2 regions of the Duganella zoogloeoides genome follow, and region 1 is predicted to be linked to the other one. Evidence: predicted binding sites of a transcription regulator. Region 1 holds the regulator's gene; the other holds the start of a gene.

Region 1 (7,296 bases):
AGCTGCGCCGCACCCTGCCGGGCCAGCGGCACGAAGATGTTTTCGGGGTCGGCCAGCGCCAGCGTCGCGACGCCGTCGGCCATGGTGGGCGCGTCCCAGAACGCCTGCACGGCCGGCGCGCTGCGGCGGATGCGCACCGCGCCATACAGCTTGGCCAGGATGAAGAACCAGCTCACCAGCGACATCGCCAGCAGCACCAACGCGACCGCGTGGCTGACCGCATCGGCTTGCGCCCAGAAATGCGAGAGCGAGAAGTTGCCGGCCACGGAGACTTACCCGCTTAACCGTTAAGGGACAGCACGTCGTACATGTCGAACAGGCCGGTCGGCTTGTCCGCCAGGAAGCGGCAGGCACGCAACGCGCCGTGGGCGTAGGTGACGCGGCTGCTCGATTTATGGCTGATCTCGATGCGCTCGCCGATGCCGGCAAACAGCACGGTGTGGTCACCGACGATATCGCCGCCACGGATGGTGGCAAAGCCGATCGACGACGGGTCGCGCTCGCCGGTCACGCCTTCGCGCGCGAACACGCCGCATTCTTTCAGGTCGCGGCCCAGTGCATCGGCAATCACTTCGCCCATTTTCAGCGCGGTGCCAGAAGGTGCGTCCACTTTAAAACGGTGGTGGGCTTCGACCACTTCGATGTCGTAGCCAGTGGACAGCGCCTTGGCGGCCTGCTCGAGCAGCTTCATGGTGACGTTGACGCCCACGCTGAAGTTGGGCGAGAACACGATCGCGGTTTTCTTGGCCGCCTCGGCAATCGCGGCCTTGCCGGCTTCATCGAAACCGGTGGTGCCGATCACCAGCTTGATGCCGTGTTCGGCGCAGTAGGCCAGGTGTTCGAGCGTGCCTTCGGGACGGGTAAAGTCGATCAGGTATTGGGCATCGGCCAGGCCACGGGCCAGGTCCGATTCCACGATCACGCCGGCCGGCTGGCCGAGGAAGGCGGCGGCATCTTCGCCCACCCCGGGTGCACCGGCGTGGTTGAGGGCGCCGGCCAGGCGGGCATCGTCGGCCTGCTGGACGGATTCGATCAGGATGCGGCCCATGCGGCCACCGGCGCCGGCAATGGCGATATTCATCTCGGTCATGCTGTTTCCTTGCTTATTTCGTTTCAGTACTCACGCCCACGCCAACCGGCGCAGCATTGGCCTTGTCGCTGCCCGCTGGCAGTGGCGCGGTGGACGGGGCCGGCTTGTTTTCGGGCGCGTCCTGGTTCTTCTTGATCTTCGGCGCCGGACCGGCGATGCGGGCAATGTATTCCTTTTCGGTCGGCAGGTTGCCACCTTCCCAGCGCTCGACCTTGCCGTCCTTGTCGAAGAACACGATCACGCGGCTGGTGGTGATTTCGCCGCTGCCCTTGGCCATGCGAAACGCGTAGTCCCAGCGGTTGGCGTGGAACGGGTCGGCCAGCAGCGCGGTGCCGAAGATGAAGCGGACCTGGTCGCGCGTCATGCCCACCTTGAGCTGGTTCAGCATTTCTTCCGAGACGAAGTTACCTTGCTGGATGTCGGGACGGTACGGCGAGAAGAACCACATGAAGCGTTGCAGCTTGGTGATGGTGGTGGTCTGTGCGCCCTTGCTGGCGTCCAGCGTCGGCTCGGCGTCCTTGACCTGGTTCGATCTCTCGCCCAGCGTGGTTTTGGAAGCGCAGCCACCCAGCGCTGCGGCCAGCACTACACATGCGACCACCTTGGAAGTAGAACCGTGCAACAACGACTGCGATAAAGCCTGGGTGACGCGCATAAATGTCCTCAATCTGGTCAAGCGGAATGCCAAAAAACGCCATATCATAAAGCACAATCCCTGATATGTCCTTGTTTTGCAAGGCGCAAGTGTAAAAGTTTGCAAATGCCAAAAAACCGCCAACGGTGCAAGACGGCGGTAGATTGTGTGCGGCGCGGCGCGGAGTGCGTTAAACTGTGGGCTAGCTAATCGCCAACCAGAATAAGAGTGTCCACCATGGGAAATAATCCAACCGATCTGAAGGCCAGCGGCCTGAAAGCCACGCTGCCTCGCCTTAAAATCCTGGACATCTTCCAGACCAGCGACGTCCGCCACCTGACCGCCGAGGATGTTTATAAAATCCTGCTGGCCGACAATATGGACGTGGGCCTGGCCACCGTCTACCGCGTGCTGACCCAGTTCGAGCAAGCCGGCTTGCTCAACCGCAATCATTTCGAAACCGGCAAGGCGATCTTCGAGCTGAACGCCGGTTCGCACCACGACCACCTGGTGTGCCTCGACTGCGGCCGCGTGGAAGAGTTTTACGACGAAGCCATCGAAGAGCGCCAGAACGCGATTGCCAAGGAGCGCGGTTTCAGCATTGCAGAGCACGCCCTGGCCATCTACGGCAACTGCACCAAGGTCGCCTGCCCCCACAAACCTGCCTGATCAATTATGGCTGAGCGCGTTCGATAGCAGCTTGGCCGTAATATCCACAATCGGTATCACCCGCTCGTACGCCATGCGGGTGGGGCCGATCACTCCCAGCGTGCCGACGATCTTGCCGTTGGCCGTGTACGGCGCCGTCACCACGCTCATCTCGTCCATCGGCACCAGGCTCGATTCGCCGCCGATATAGATCTGCACGCCACTGGCCTTGCTCGACATGTCGAGCAGTTGCAGCAAGCCGGTCTTTTGCTCGAACATGTCGAACATTTGCCGCAGCGACGACATATTGCTCGACAAGTCGCTGACCGACAGCAGGTTGCGCTCGCCCGAGATCACCATGTCGTCCTTGTCGTCGGCCATCGCCTCGCTGCCCGCCTCTACCGCCACCTGCATCAACCTGCTCATATCGTCGCGCAACTGGCGCACTTCGCCTGCCAGGCGGCGGTGCACGTCGTCGAGCGACAGGCCACCGTAGTTCTGGTTGATGTAATTGGCCGACTGCACCAGCTGCGACGGGCTGTAATCGACATCGGTGAGCAGCATGCGGTTCTGGACGTCGCCGGTAGGGCCGACAATGACCAGCAAAATGCGTTTTTCGCCCAGGCGCAGGAATTCGATCTGCTGGAACACCGATTCGCGGCGCGGGCTCAGTACCACGCCGGCAAACTGCGACAGCGACGACAGCATCTGCGCGGCATTGGAAATCATTTTTTGCGGCTGCGGCGCCTGCAGGCGCATGCGCGACTCCACCGACTGCTCGTCGAACGGCTGCACCGTGAGCAGGGTATCGACAAAAATCCGGTAGCCGCGCGGCGTGGGCACGCGCCCGGCCGACGTGTGCGGACTGGCCACGTAGCCGAGGTCTTCCAGGTCGGCCATGATGTTGCGGATGGTGGCCGGCGACAGGTCGAGACCGGAGATCTTGGACAAGGCGCGCGAGCCCACCGGCTGGCCGTCCGCAATATAGCGTTCTACCAGGGCTTTGAGCAGGGTTTGGGCGCGTGTGTCGAGTTGCATGGTGATTATCTTCAGTGTCCCTGGGGTTGGTCCTGCTTATTATGCCGCATCTGGTCCTTCACCCACACCAGCAGTTCGTCGAAACTGGCGCAGATGGCGTCAGGCACGATGCCGGCGTCGAGATGGGCGGTGCTGCCGCTGCGGTTGATCCACACCGCGCGCATGCCGACCGCCTGCGCGCCCTGCACGTCGAGCCGCAAGTCGTCGCCCACGTAGATGGCGTGCTCGGGCGCCACGCCCATCGCCGTACAGGCGGCCAGGAAAATTTCCGGCGCGGGCTTGGCGCGGCCGAAACTGTGCGAGGCCAGCGCCACTTCAAAGTGGTGGTGCAGACCGATGACTTCAAGGTCGGCGTTGCCGTTGGTGATCACGCCGAGGCGCAACATGGTGCGCAGCTCTTCCAGTGCGGGCAGCACGTCGTCGAACACGGTGACGGCGTTGCGCAGGGTGTGGAAATGGGCCATGGCGCCGTCGATATGGGCAACATCGGCGCCGGTTTCGAGAAACACGGCTTCCAGTGCGGCGCGGCGCAACTGGTACAGGTCGGCCACCATCTCCGGCTGGCGCTCGAGCAGCGCCATGCGCAGCGCGCGCAATTGCTCCACTGTATACTTGTCGGTCACCAGCGGCGCGCGTTCGGCCAGCCAGGCGTGCCAGCCCAGTTCGGCCGCCGCGATCACGGGGCCGATCGGCCACAGGGTGTCGTCGAGGTCGAACAGCAAGGCTTGCGGGGTACGAGTGGTCATGGTGGCATCGTTATGAGTCGGCAGAAGCCACCATTGTCGCACCGATCGCGGCCGGCCTGCCTCTGGCGCCGCATGCGGCACTAACACGCTGTTACATCCGTGGCGGCGACCGCTGTTACCAAATGCACTAAAATACCGCTCAAACCCGTGTAAGATGCTGCACCCGCGCTAGCCCTGTGCATGCTGCCGGCCCCTATTCGTTTTGGAGAAAGTTCTGATGAAAAATATGACTCTGCGCTCAAGCGTGGCCCTGCTGTGCGGCGCCATCCTGAGCGCCTGCGGCGGCAGCGACGGCAGCCTGCAAATTGCTGGCAACATTACCGGATTGACCAAGGCCGGGCTGGTGCTGGTCAACGAAGGCAACGGTGACACCCTCGAGATCGCCGCCGGACAGAGCACTTTTGTTTTCACCAAACCGGTGTCGGTCGATGACAACTTCAACGTCACCGTCAAGTCGCCCGGACCGGTCGGCGCCACCTGCGCGGTCAGCGGTGGCTCGGGCAAGGCCAATGTCTATAACGCCTATAACGTGCAGGTTGTCTGCACCAACGATCCGCGCAAGCTTGGCGGCGCGGTAGTGAACCTCAAATCGGACGGCCTGGTCATGGCCAATGGCGCCGATACCGTGAGCGTCCCCGCAGGCGCGGCCTCGTTCGTGTTCCCGCACACGATCGGCGATGGTTCGGCCTATGGCATCAATATACTCGAGCAACCCAAGACGCAGCGCTGTACCGTTACCGGCAACGCCGTGGGCACGATTGGCAACCAGGACTTGATCGTTGGCGCCACCACCAGCCCGGCCGTCACCCTCACCTGCGCTGACGTTCCAGCCACCTGATCAATACGCTCAACACGTCCTCGATAAACTCCGGAGAAATACATGAAATTTTCGTACGCAGGCGCGCTGGTCGCGCTGACCCTGGCCAGTCTGCTGTCGGCATGCGGCGGCAAAGCCCAATACACGGTGCAAGGTTCGGTGTCGGGCCTGACCGTGGATGGCTTGCAACTTAGCAATGGTGGCAATACGATCGATGTGCCCAAGGGCGCCTCGTCGTTTGCTTTCCCCCAGCAGATCGACTACGGCACCGAGTACGACATCACGATTACCCGAAATCCGGATTACTTCACCTGTGGCGTGTCCGGTGGCACGGGTTCGGCCGGCTACACGGTCAGCATCGGCGCTGCGGTCAGCTGCACGCCTAACTCCTATACCGTGGGTGGCACGTATTCGGGCCTGGTGTCGGTGGCAAAGGAACTGCTGCCGGGCGCAACTGCAGAAACTGACGTCGCGAACAAAGTGACTCTGATCAACGGCAGCGGCAGCCAGGTCGAGCTCAGCAGTGCTACTGCCACCAGCGGCACGTTCACCGCAGCAAGCCTGACCAACGGCGAAGTTTACAGTATCAGCATCCTGAAGCAGCCGAATAAACTGACCTGTTCCCTGACGAACCCGAACGGCGTGATACGCGCCCCCAATTCGGTGACCAACCTGACCCTCACTTGCGTACCTTCGACCTGAACTGGTCGGCAGTGGAGAGGCGACATTCACATTGATGATGTTGGATATGTGAAAAATAAAGTGGCGTGATATGCCGCGACGCAGCATACTGCACTTGTCTCCTCCACTTCTTGCAAAGGAATTGGATTTAGCCCGCTCCCTGAGCGGGCTTTTTTTTGCCTGTCTAGACTGGCTTGAGGATATTCGCCAGCGCCACGTACTGCGCCAGGCCCACCACTTCCGGGCGGTGGGTAGGATCGATGCCGGCGGCGACGATCTGTTCTTCCGTGAACATGCCGGCCAGGCAGTTGCGGATCACCTTGCGGCGTTGCGAAAACGCTTTTTGCACGACCGCTTCCAGGGTCTCGCCGTCGCACGGCAGCTGGTTAGCGACCGGCACCATGCGCACGATGGCCGATTCCACTTTCGGCGGTGGGTCGAACGCTTCCGGCGGCACCACGAACAGCAGCTTCATGTCGTAGCGCCATTGCAGCATCACCGACAGGCGGCCGAAGGTCTTGCTGCCCGGTTCGGCCACCATGCGCTCCACCACCTCTTTTTGCAGCATGAAGTGCTGGTCCTCGACCTGGCTGGCAAACGTCGCCAGGTGGAACAGCAAGGGGCTGGAAATGTTGTACGGCAAGTTGCCGACGATGCGCAGTTTTTTGCCGGCCGGCACCGGGATTGCGCCGAAATCGAATTTCAGCGCGTCGCCAGCGTGGATCGTCAGTTGTTCGCGCGGAAAATCCTTCTCCAGGCGGGCGACCAGGTCGCGGTCCAGCTCCACCACGTGCATGTGCTTGAGCGTGCGCAGCAGTCCACGGGTCATGGCGGCCAGGCCGGGGCCGATCTCGACCATTGTATCGTCCGGTGCGGGACCGATCGCCGAGGTGATGTCTTCCAGTACATATTTATCGTGCAGGAAATTCTGGCCAAAGCGTTTGCGGGCTACGTGTTTCATATTTTTCTATCTTTAAGTCGAAGTGTGGGGGCGGGCATTGCGGACCGCGTCGGCCATGCCGAGTGCGGCCGTAATGGCCGCGTCCATGCTGCCGCAGTCGGCGTGGCCGAGGCCGCGTGCGGCCAGGTCGAGCGCGGTGCCGTGATCGACCGAGGTGCGGATCAGCGGCAGGCCCAGGGTGATGTTGATGCCGTGGCCAAAGGTGGCGAACTTGAGCACCGGCAGGCCCTGGTCGTGGTACATGGCCAGCACGCAGTCGGCACCGCGCAGGTATTTGGGCTGGAACAGGGTATCGGCCGGGTACGGACCGAGGGCGTCGATGCCGCGCGCGCGCGCCGCGTCCAGCGCCGGGGTGATGGTGTCGATTTCCTCGCGGCCCAGGTAGCCGCCCTCGCCCGCGTGCGGGTTCAGGCCGCACACCAGGATGCGCGGCGCGGCGATGCCGAACTTGGTCTTTAAATCATGGTCGATGATGTCGAGGATGCGGGCAAGACCTTCCTGGCTCACTGCGGCCGGCACATCTTTCAAGGCCAGGTGGGTGGTGGCCAGCGCTACCCGGAACTGCCGGGCCGGTTCATCGGCGGCGTTGAACGCGGCCGGCATCGGTCCGGCCAGCATCATCACCACCTGGTCGGTCCCGGTGTGCTCGGCAAAATATTCGGTATGGCCTGAAAACGCCAC
Region 2 (7,296 bases), 840 kb from region 1:
CCATCGTCAAGCTGAACCTGCCGGATACCCTGGTCGGCGGCGGTACCATGCTCAGCGTGGCGCACGTGGAAGCCGTGTACGAAGCGGGCGGCCGCCTGCTGGTCTCGCCCAACTGCAACCCGGCCGCGATCCGTCGCGCCGCCGAGCTGGGCATGTACTGCGCACCTGGCGTGGCCACCCCGACCGAAGCGTTTGCCGCACTGGACGCCGGCGCCCATGCATTGAAGCTGTTCCCGGCCGAGATGGTCGGTCACGGCGGCCTGAAAGCCATGCTGAGCGTGGTGCCGGCCGGCACGCCTATGTGGCCGGTGGGCGGCGTCACGCCCGAGACCATGGCCGGCTGGAAGAAAGCCGGCGCCACCGGTTTCGGCATCGGCGGCGCGCTGTTCACGCCGGGCGTATCGCTGGAAGAACTGGGCGAACGCGCGGCGGCGTTCGTGGGCGCCTGGCGCGCACTGGCTGCCTGATCTAAAAAAATAAAGGAGACAAAAACGATGAGTAAGCACGACGTGCAATGCCTGTGGGACCTGGGTGCGCAACTGGGCGAAGGCCCGCTGTGGGTGGCTGAAGAACAGCGCCTGTATTTCGTTGACCTGAAAAGCAAGACGCTGCACGCGTTCGATACCGAGACCGGCCAGCGCCACGCCTGGGAAATGCCGGACTACGTCTGCTGGCTCATCGCGCGCGCCGACGGCGACGGCTTCATGGCCGGCCTGCGCCACGGCATCGCCCGCGTGTGGCTCGAACCGGAATTGCGCATCGAATACATCGCCCATCCGTTTGCCCCGGGCAGCGACCTGCGCCTGAACGACGCCAAAGTCGATCACCAGGGCCGCATCTGGGCCGGCTCCATGCACAACACCGACTACGCGCAGGCGGTCGGCGCGCTGTTCCTGCTCGACAAGGACCTGTCGCTGACGGTGGCCGATGCCGGCTACCACATCTGCAACGGCCCCACCTTCAGCCGTGACGGCGCCACCATGTTCCACACCGACAGCTTCGAAGGCCGCATCTACGCCTACCCGCTGGCGGCCGACGCCACCCTGGGCGAGCCGCGCGTGTGGCGCCAGTTCGCCGAAGGCGAAGGTTCGCCCGACGGCATGACGGTCGACAGCGAAGGCTGCGTGTGGGTAGCGCAGTGGGGCGGCGGCCGTGTATGCCGCTATTCGCCCGACGGCGACCTGCTCGAGACGATCCGCGTGCCCGTCCGCAATCCCGCGTCGTGCACGTTCGGCGGCCCGGACTTCAAAACGCTGTTCATCACCACCGCCAGTGAAGACAACACGCCCGAGCAACTGAAAGAATTCCCGCTCACGGGCGGCCTGTTCGCGGTGCGCGTGGATGTTGCCGGCATTCCGGCGGCACGCTTCGGCTAAGGTTATCTGACGCGCCGCCGCTGCGGCGGCGCGTTCTTCCATGACTCGTTTGTTGTGCCGCGCAAGGCGGCAGGGGGAGGTGCGCACTGGTGGTTGGCAGTTCCGTTTCATCCAAAACAAAAAAGACACTGGAGATCACATGAATTTCAAGAAAATGCTTGCCGCGTTCTGCGGCATGGCGCTGACCTTGGCCGCCTCGACGGCCTCGGCACAAAGTTTCGCCAACGGCGCCGACGTGGGCTGGGTCAGCCAGCAGGAATCCGCCGGCTATGCGTTCTACAACAGCAGCGGCGTCAAGACCGACCCGTTCGTGCTGCTGAAAAATCTGAATATCAACGCCATCCGCCTGCGCGTGTGGGTCAAGCCCGGCTGGAACGACGGCGCCGATGTGCTGTACAAGGCCAAGCGCGCCGCAGCGCAAGGTCAGCGCATCATGATCGACTTCCACTACAGCGACAGCTGGGCCGACCCCGGCCAGCAAACCAAGCCGTCCGCGTGGGCCAACCATACCCTGGCGCAGCTGAACAACGACGTGTACAGCCACACCCAGGGCACACTCAACTACCTGAAATCGAACGGCATCAACGTCGAGTGGGTGCAGGTCGGTAACGAGATCAACAGCGGCATGTTGTGGCCGGAAGGGAAGACCACCAGCTTCGCCAACCTGGCCGGCCTGATCAACAGCGGCTACAACGCCACCAAGGCCGTGTACCCGAACGCCAAGGTGATCCTGCACCTGGCCAACGGCTACGACAACGCGGTGTTCCGCTGGTTCTTCGATGGCGTCAAAGGCGCGGGCGCCAAGTGGGACGTGATCGGCATGTCGCATTATCCACCGCCAGCGGACTGGACCAACTACAACAACCGCATCTCGATCAACATGAAGGACATGGTGGCGCGCTACGCCAAGCCGGTGATGGTGACCGAGGTGGGCATGGACTGGACGCAAGCTGCAACGTCCAAGGCCATGGTGGCCGACCTGCTGACCAAGACCAAGGCGCTGGGCTCCAACGGCCTGGGCGTGTTCTATTGGGAGCCACAGGCATACCCGAGCTGGCAGGGCTATACGTTTGGGGCACTGGACGGCAGCGGCAAGTTTACCATCGCGCTCGATCCCTTCTGAGCGTAATTGCAGGTTGGCGGGAATCAGGGGAGAATGCGTCGTTTGAACCTCCGAGACGCATGATGAAAAAAAATCCTCCCCGCTACCTGCACCTGGCACCGGCAGACGAATTGCCGGTACTCGAAGCGCTCGATCACTTCAAGGCTGTGCTGGTGGTCGATGTGGACGTGCTGGAAACGGTACGCTGGGACATCAGCCGCTGGCTGGTCGAGTCAGGCTGCAAATACGCCATGGTGTGGGGCAAGGACGCCGAGCAGTGGCAAGAGTCGATCGACGACGCCCACCTGGAAGCAACCAACTACGAAGACGTGGACGAAGCCGACCTGGTGATCACCACGTCGCACGAGGACGACGACCTCTCCGAAGTCTTCTGGTTCGCCCAGCACCGCGCCAGCCACCCCGCGCACGAGCTGCACGACACCCTGATCGTGCATATCGCCGATGCGCCGCGTCGCGAGGAAATCGAGGACCAGTTCCACGACGCTTGATTGCAAACGTGAAAAAGCCCGCGCAGGCCAAAAGCTTGCGCGGGCTTTTTTGTTGGCAAGCCAGGCTCCACAGAGCCTGACCGGCCGGCACATTACATCATGCCGTCCATACCACCCATACCGCCCATGCCACCCATGCCACCCATGCCGCCAGCTGCTTTGTCGTCAGCCGATTCAGCGATCATGCAGTCGGTGGTCAGCATCAGGCCGGCGATCGAGGCTGCGTTTTGCAGTGCCGAACGGGTAACTTTTGCTGGATCCAGAACACCCATTTCGACCATGTCGCCGTAGGTGCCGTTGGCGGCGTTGTAGCCGTAGTTGCCGGTGCCGGCCAGAACCGCTGCCACGACGACCGACGCTTCTTCGCCGGCGTTTTGCACGATCATGCGCAGCGGCTCTTCCATCGCGCGCAGCACGATCTTGATACCTGCGTCCTGGTCAGGATTGTCGCCCTTCAGGCCAGCAACTTGAGCGCGGGCGCGCAGCAGGGCAACGCCGCCGCCAGCCACAATGCCTTCTTCCACGGCAGCGCGGGTAGCGTGCAGTGCATCTTCAACGCGGGCTTTCTTTTCTTTCATTTCGACTTCGGTGGCAGCGCCAACCTTGATCACGGCAACACCGCCGGCCAGCTTGGCCACGCGCTCTTGCAGCTTTTCACGGTCGTAGTCCGAGGTCGCTTCTTCGATCTGCACGCGGATTTGCTTGACGCGGCCTTCGATTGCAGCGGCTTGACCGGCACCGTCGATGACGATGGTGTTTTCCTTGCCGACTTCGATACGCTTGGCCTGGCCCAGCTCTTCCAGGGTGATCTTTTCCAGGGTCAGGCCGACTTCTTCAGCAACAACCTGGCCGCCGGTCAGGATGGCGATGTCTTCCAGCATGGCTTTACGACGGTCGCCGAAGCCTGGGGCTTTCACGGCAACGGTTTTCAGGATGCCGCGGATGTTGTTCACCACCAGGGTGGCCAGCGCTTCGCCTTCGATGTCTTCGGCGATGATCAGCAGTGGACGGCCGGCTTTGGCAACTTGTTCCAGTACGGGCAGCAGGTCACGGATGTTCGAGATTTTCTTGTCGCACAGCAGCACGAACGGGCTTTCCAGGGCAGCAACCTGCTTTTCCTGGTTGTTGATGAAGTATGGCGACAGGTAGCCGCGGTCGAACTGCATACCTTCAACGATGTCGAGCTCGTCGTTCAGCGACTTGCCGTCTTCCACGGTGATCACGCCTTCCTTGCCGACTTTTTCCATCGCTTCAGCGATGCGTTCGCCGATCGACGAATCCGAGTTGGCCGAGATCGCGCCAACCTGGGCGATTTCCTTGGTGGTGGTGGTAGGCTTGGCGATTTTTTTCAGTTCTTCGACGGTCGCTGCAACGGCCTTGTCGATACCGCGCTTCAGATCCATCGGGTTCATGCCGGCGGCAACGAACTTCATGCCTTCGCGCACGATTGCCTGGGCCAGCACGGTGGCGGTGGTGGTGCCGTCGCCGGCGTTGTCGCTGGTGCGGGAAGCAACTTCCTTGACCATTTGCGCGCCCATGTTCTGCAGCTTGTCTTTCAGTTCGACTTCTTTGGCGACCGATACGCCGTCCTTGGTGACGGTTGGGGCACCGAACGAGCGCTCCAGGACCACGTTGCGGCCTTTCGGGCCCAGGGTGACTTTGACGGCGTTGGCCAGAATGTTGACGCCTTCTACCATTTTGGCGCGCGCTGCGTCGCCGAAGATAACTTCTTTAGCTGCCATGTTTATTACTCCTGTGAGGTGTTAAGTTGGAAATCGTGGACCAGTGATTGCAATGAATGCAATTACTTGGTGACGATCGCCATGATGTCTTCTTCGCGCATGACCATCAGTTCCTGGCCGTCGATCTTGACGGTCTGGCCGGCGTATTTGCCGAACAGGACGCGGTCGCCTACTTTGACATCCAGAGGACGGACTTTGCCGTCTTCCAGGATCTTGCCATTGCCAACGGCGAGGACTTCGCCTTGATCCGGTTTTTCAGCAGCCGCATCAGGGATGATCAGGCCGGATGCAGTCTTGGTTTCCTGGTCGAGACGTTTGACGATAACGCGATCGTTCAAAGGGCGAAGGTTCATACAAAACTCCTTAATTAACAATGGTACAGTTGGTTGCTGTTTCAATCACATTGCAGGGATCGCCACAGCGCAAAGTTGGACAAGAGACTTTGTTAGCACTCTCTCGTAACGAGTGCCAATTATAGGGACGACATCCCTGTATTTCAAGGCACAAGATTTGTGAAAGCGCAAAAAAGCAGCGATGTGATGTCTGAGTGGCAACAGAATTCGGCGATATCGAGAAAAGTCTCGGCGTTGCCGAGACTATGACGACGGCTGCAAGGCGATCACGGCCATGCCCGCCAGGGCCAGGCCGGCGCCGGCCATGTCGTACCGGGTCAGCGCCACGCCGTCCACCAGGCGCAGCCACAGCAGTGCGACGGCGATGTAGGCGCCGCCGTAAGCGGCGTAGGTGCGCGCCGCGCCGGTGGGATGCAAGGTCAGCAGCCAGGCAAACAGGGCCAGCGACAGGGCCGCCGGCAACAGCAGCCATGGCGACTTGTCCTGCCGCAGGACCAGCCAGGGCAGGTAGCAGCCGACGATTTCGGCGATGGCGGTGATGAAGAAGAGGGCGGCAAGTTTGATGAAATCCATGCCGTCATGATACCGGGTGGGCGCAGTAGCGGGGCGTATAAAAAAAGCCGGCAATCACGCCGGCTTCGGTTACCACGATTGCATCACCACTCGGCGACGCTGCCATCCTTGTGGCGCCAGACCGGGTTGCGCCAGTCGCCGGCGTTCTTGCTGGCGGCGATCACGCGTTCTTCGTCCACTTCCACGCCCAGGCCAGGCTTGCGCAGCGGCGCGCAATAGCCGTCGACGATCTTGAAGTCTTCCTTGTTGATCACGTAGTCGAGCAGCTCGCCGCCCTTGTTGTAGTGGATGCCCATGCTTTGCTCTTGCAGCACGGCGTTGTACGACACGAAGTCCACCGCCAGGCACGAAGCCAGGGCAACCGGACCGAGCGGGCAGTGCGGCGCCAGCGTGATGTCGTAGGCTTCGGCCATCGAGGCGATTTTCAGGCACTCGGTGATGCCGCCGGCGTGCGACAAATCTGGCTGCACGATCGACAGGCCGCCGGCCGCGAACACGTTCTTGAACTCGAAGCGCGAATACATGCGCTCGCCGGCTGCCAGCGGGATCGAGGTCATCTCGGCCAGGCGCGGGTAGTATTCGGCTTGCTCGGCCAGGACCGGCTCTTCCACGAACAGCGGACGGAACTGCTCCAGTTCGCGCAGCAGGGTCTTGGCCATCGGCGCGGCCACGCGGCCGTGGAAGTCCAGGCCGAATTCGATGGTGTTGCCGAACGCTTCGCGGATTTCCGCCACGCGCTTGACCGCTTCATCGACCGCTGCCGACGTATCGAGCAGGCCCAGTTCTTCGGTGCCGTTCATCTTGAAGGTGTCGAAGCCGCCTTCTTTCAGTTTGGCGATCTGTTCGATGATGTCGGCAGGACGGTCGCCGCCCACCCAGCTGTACATCTTCATGCGGTCGCGCACCAGGCCGCCCAGCAGTTCGTACACGGGCTGGCCCAGGACCTTGCCCTTGATGTCCCACAGCGCCTGGTCGATACCGGCGATCGCGCTCATCAGGATGGCGCCGCCACGGTAGAAGCCGGCGCGGTACATGGTTTGCCACAGGTCGTTGATGCGCGACGGGTCCTGGCCGATCAAATACGGCTCCATTTCCTGGACGGCCGTTTCCACGGTGCGGGCGCGGCCTTCGATGACCGGTTCGCCCCAGCCGACTACGCCTTCATCGGTTTCGATTTTCAGCAGCATCCAGCGCGGTGGAACACGGTAGGTCGTCAGTTTGGTGATTTTCATAGGGGTGAGGAATGAGAGTAAGTTCAATGAACAGCACACAGTCTAAAACGGCGCCCCGCTATGGAAATATGATTAATTCGCCACAAACCATATCATTATCGAATACCAGAAATAAACAAGTCAGCTATCTGATATCAAGATAGCTGATAGTGATTTTTTTATATCTGTCGGACGCCGGCCGCGCTTACACTCAGCGTCATGATAGACATCTCCACGCCTGCCATCGCCGCCGTCGCTGCGGACGCCATCCTGCTGCAGCGCGGCGGCCGCACCGGCGGTGTCCTGCGCTGGGACGCAGCCGGCAACTGCTGGCGCTGGTCCGATCCGCTGACCGGCCTGTTGTACAACTGGCCGTCTGCTGGCGCTGCTACCCGGTCCACACCGCCTGCCATGACCGCTACGGCCGCAA

The links. The regulator HrcA, encoded in region 1, represses chaperone genes, less so after heat shock. The targets are predictions, from matches to a motif close to TTAGCACTCNNNNNNNNNGAGTGCTAA.
Region 2: groES (co-chaperone GroES) is a predicted target of HrcA. The motif match lies at 5,175-5,201, and genes of this name have one in related genera.

Annotation. Positions count from the first base shown of each region.
Region 1 is NZ_CP140152.1:132,847-140,142, reverse strand. Features, by position in the region: gene SR858_RS00635 (MotA/TolQ/ExbB proton channel family protein) at 1-266, opposite strand, end outside; gene dapB (4-hydroxy-tetrahydrodipicolinate reductase) at 281-1,090, opposite strand; gene SR858_RS00625 (outer membrane protein assembly factor BamE) at 1,104-1,745, opposite strand; gene fur (ferric iron uptake transcriptional regulator) at 1,962-2,393, shown strand; gene hrcA (heat-inducible transcriptional repressor HrcA) at 2,394-3,410, opposite strand; gene SR858_RS00610 (HAD family hydrolase) at 3,422-4,156, opposite strand; gene SR858_RS00605 (hypothetical protein) at 4,374-4,994, shown strand; gene SR858_RS00600 (hypothetical protein) at 5,037-5,675, shown strand; gene rsmA (16S rRNA (adenine(1518)-N(6)/adenine(1519)-N(6))-dimethyltransferase RsmA) at 5,839-6,615, opposite strand; gene pdxA (4-hydroxythreonine-4-phosphate dehydrogenase PdxA) at 6,628-7,296, opposite strand, start outside.
Region 2 is NZ_CP140152.1:972,818-980,113, forward strand. Features, by position in the region: gene SR858_RS04225 (2-dehydro-3-deoxy-6-phosphogalactonate aldolase) at 1-467, shown strand, start outside; gene SR858_RS04230 (SMP-30/gluconolactonase/LRE family protein) at 495-1,376, shown strand; gene SR858_RS04235 (glycoside hydrolase family 53 protein) at 1,516-2,499, shown strand; gene SR858_RS04240 (DUF7684 family protein) at 2,559-2,987, shown strand; gene groL (chaperonin GroEL) at 3,080-4,729, opposite strand; gene groES (co-chaperone GroES) at 4,792-5,082, opposite strand; gene SR858_RS04255 (YnfA family protein) at 5,326-5,655, opposite strand; gene dgoD (galactonate dehydratase) at 5,739-6,887, opposite strand; gene SR858_RS04265 (SMP-30/gluconolactonase/LRE family protein) at 7,086-7,296, shown strand, end outside.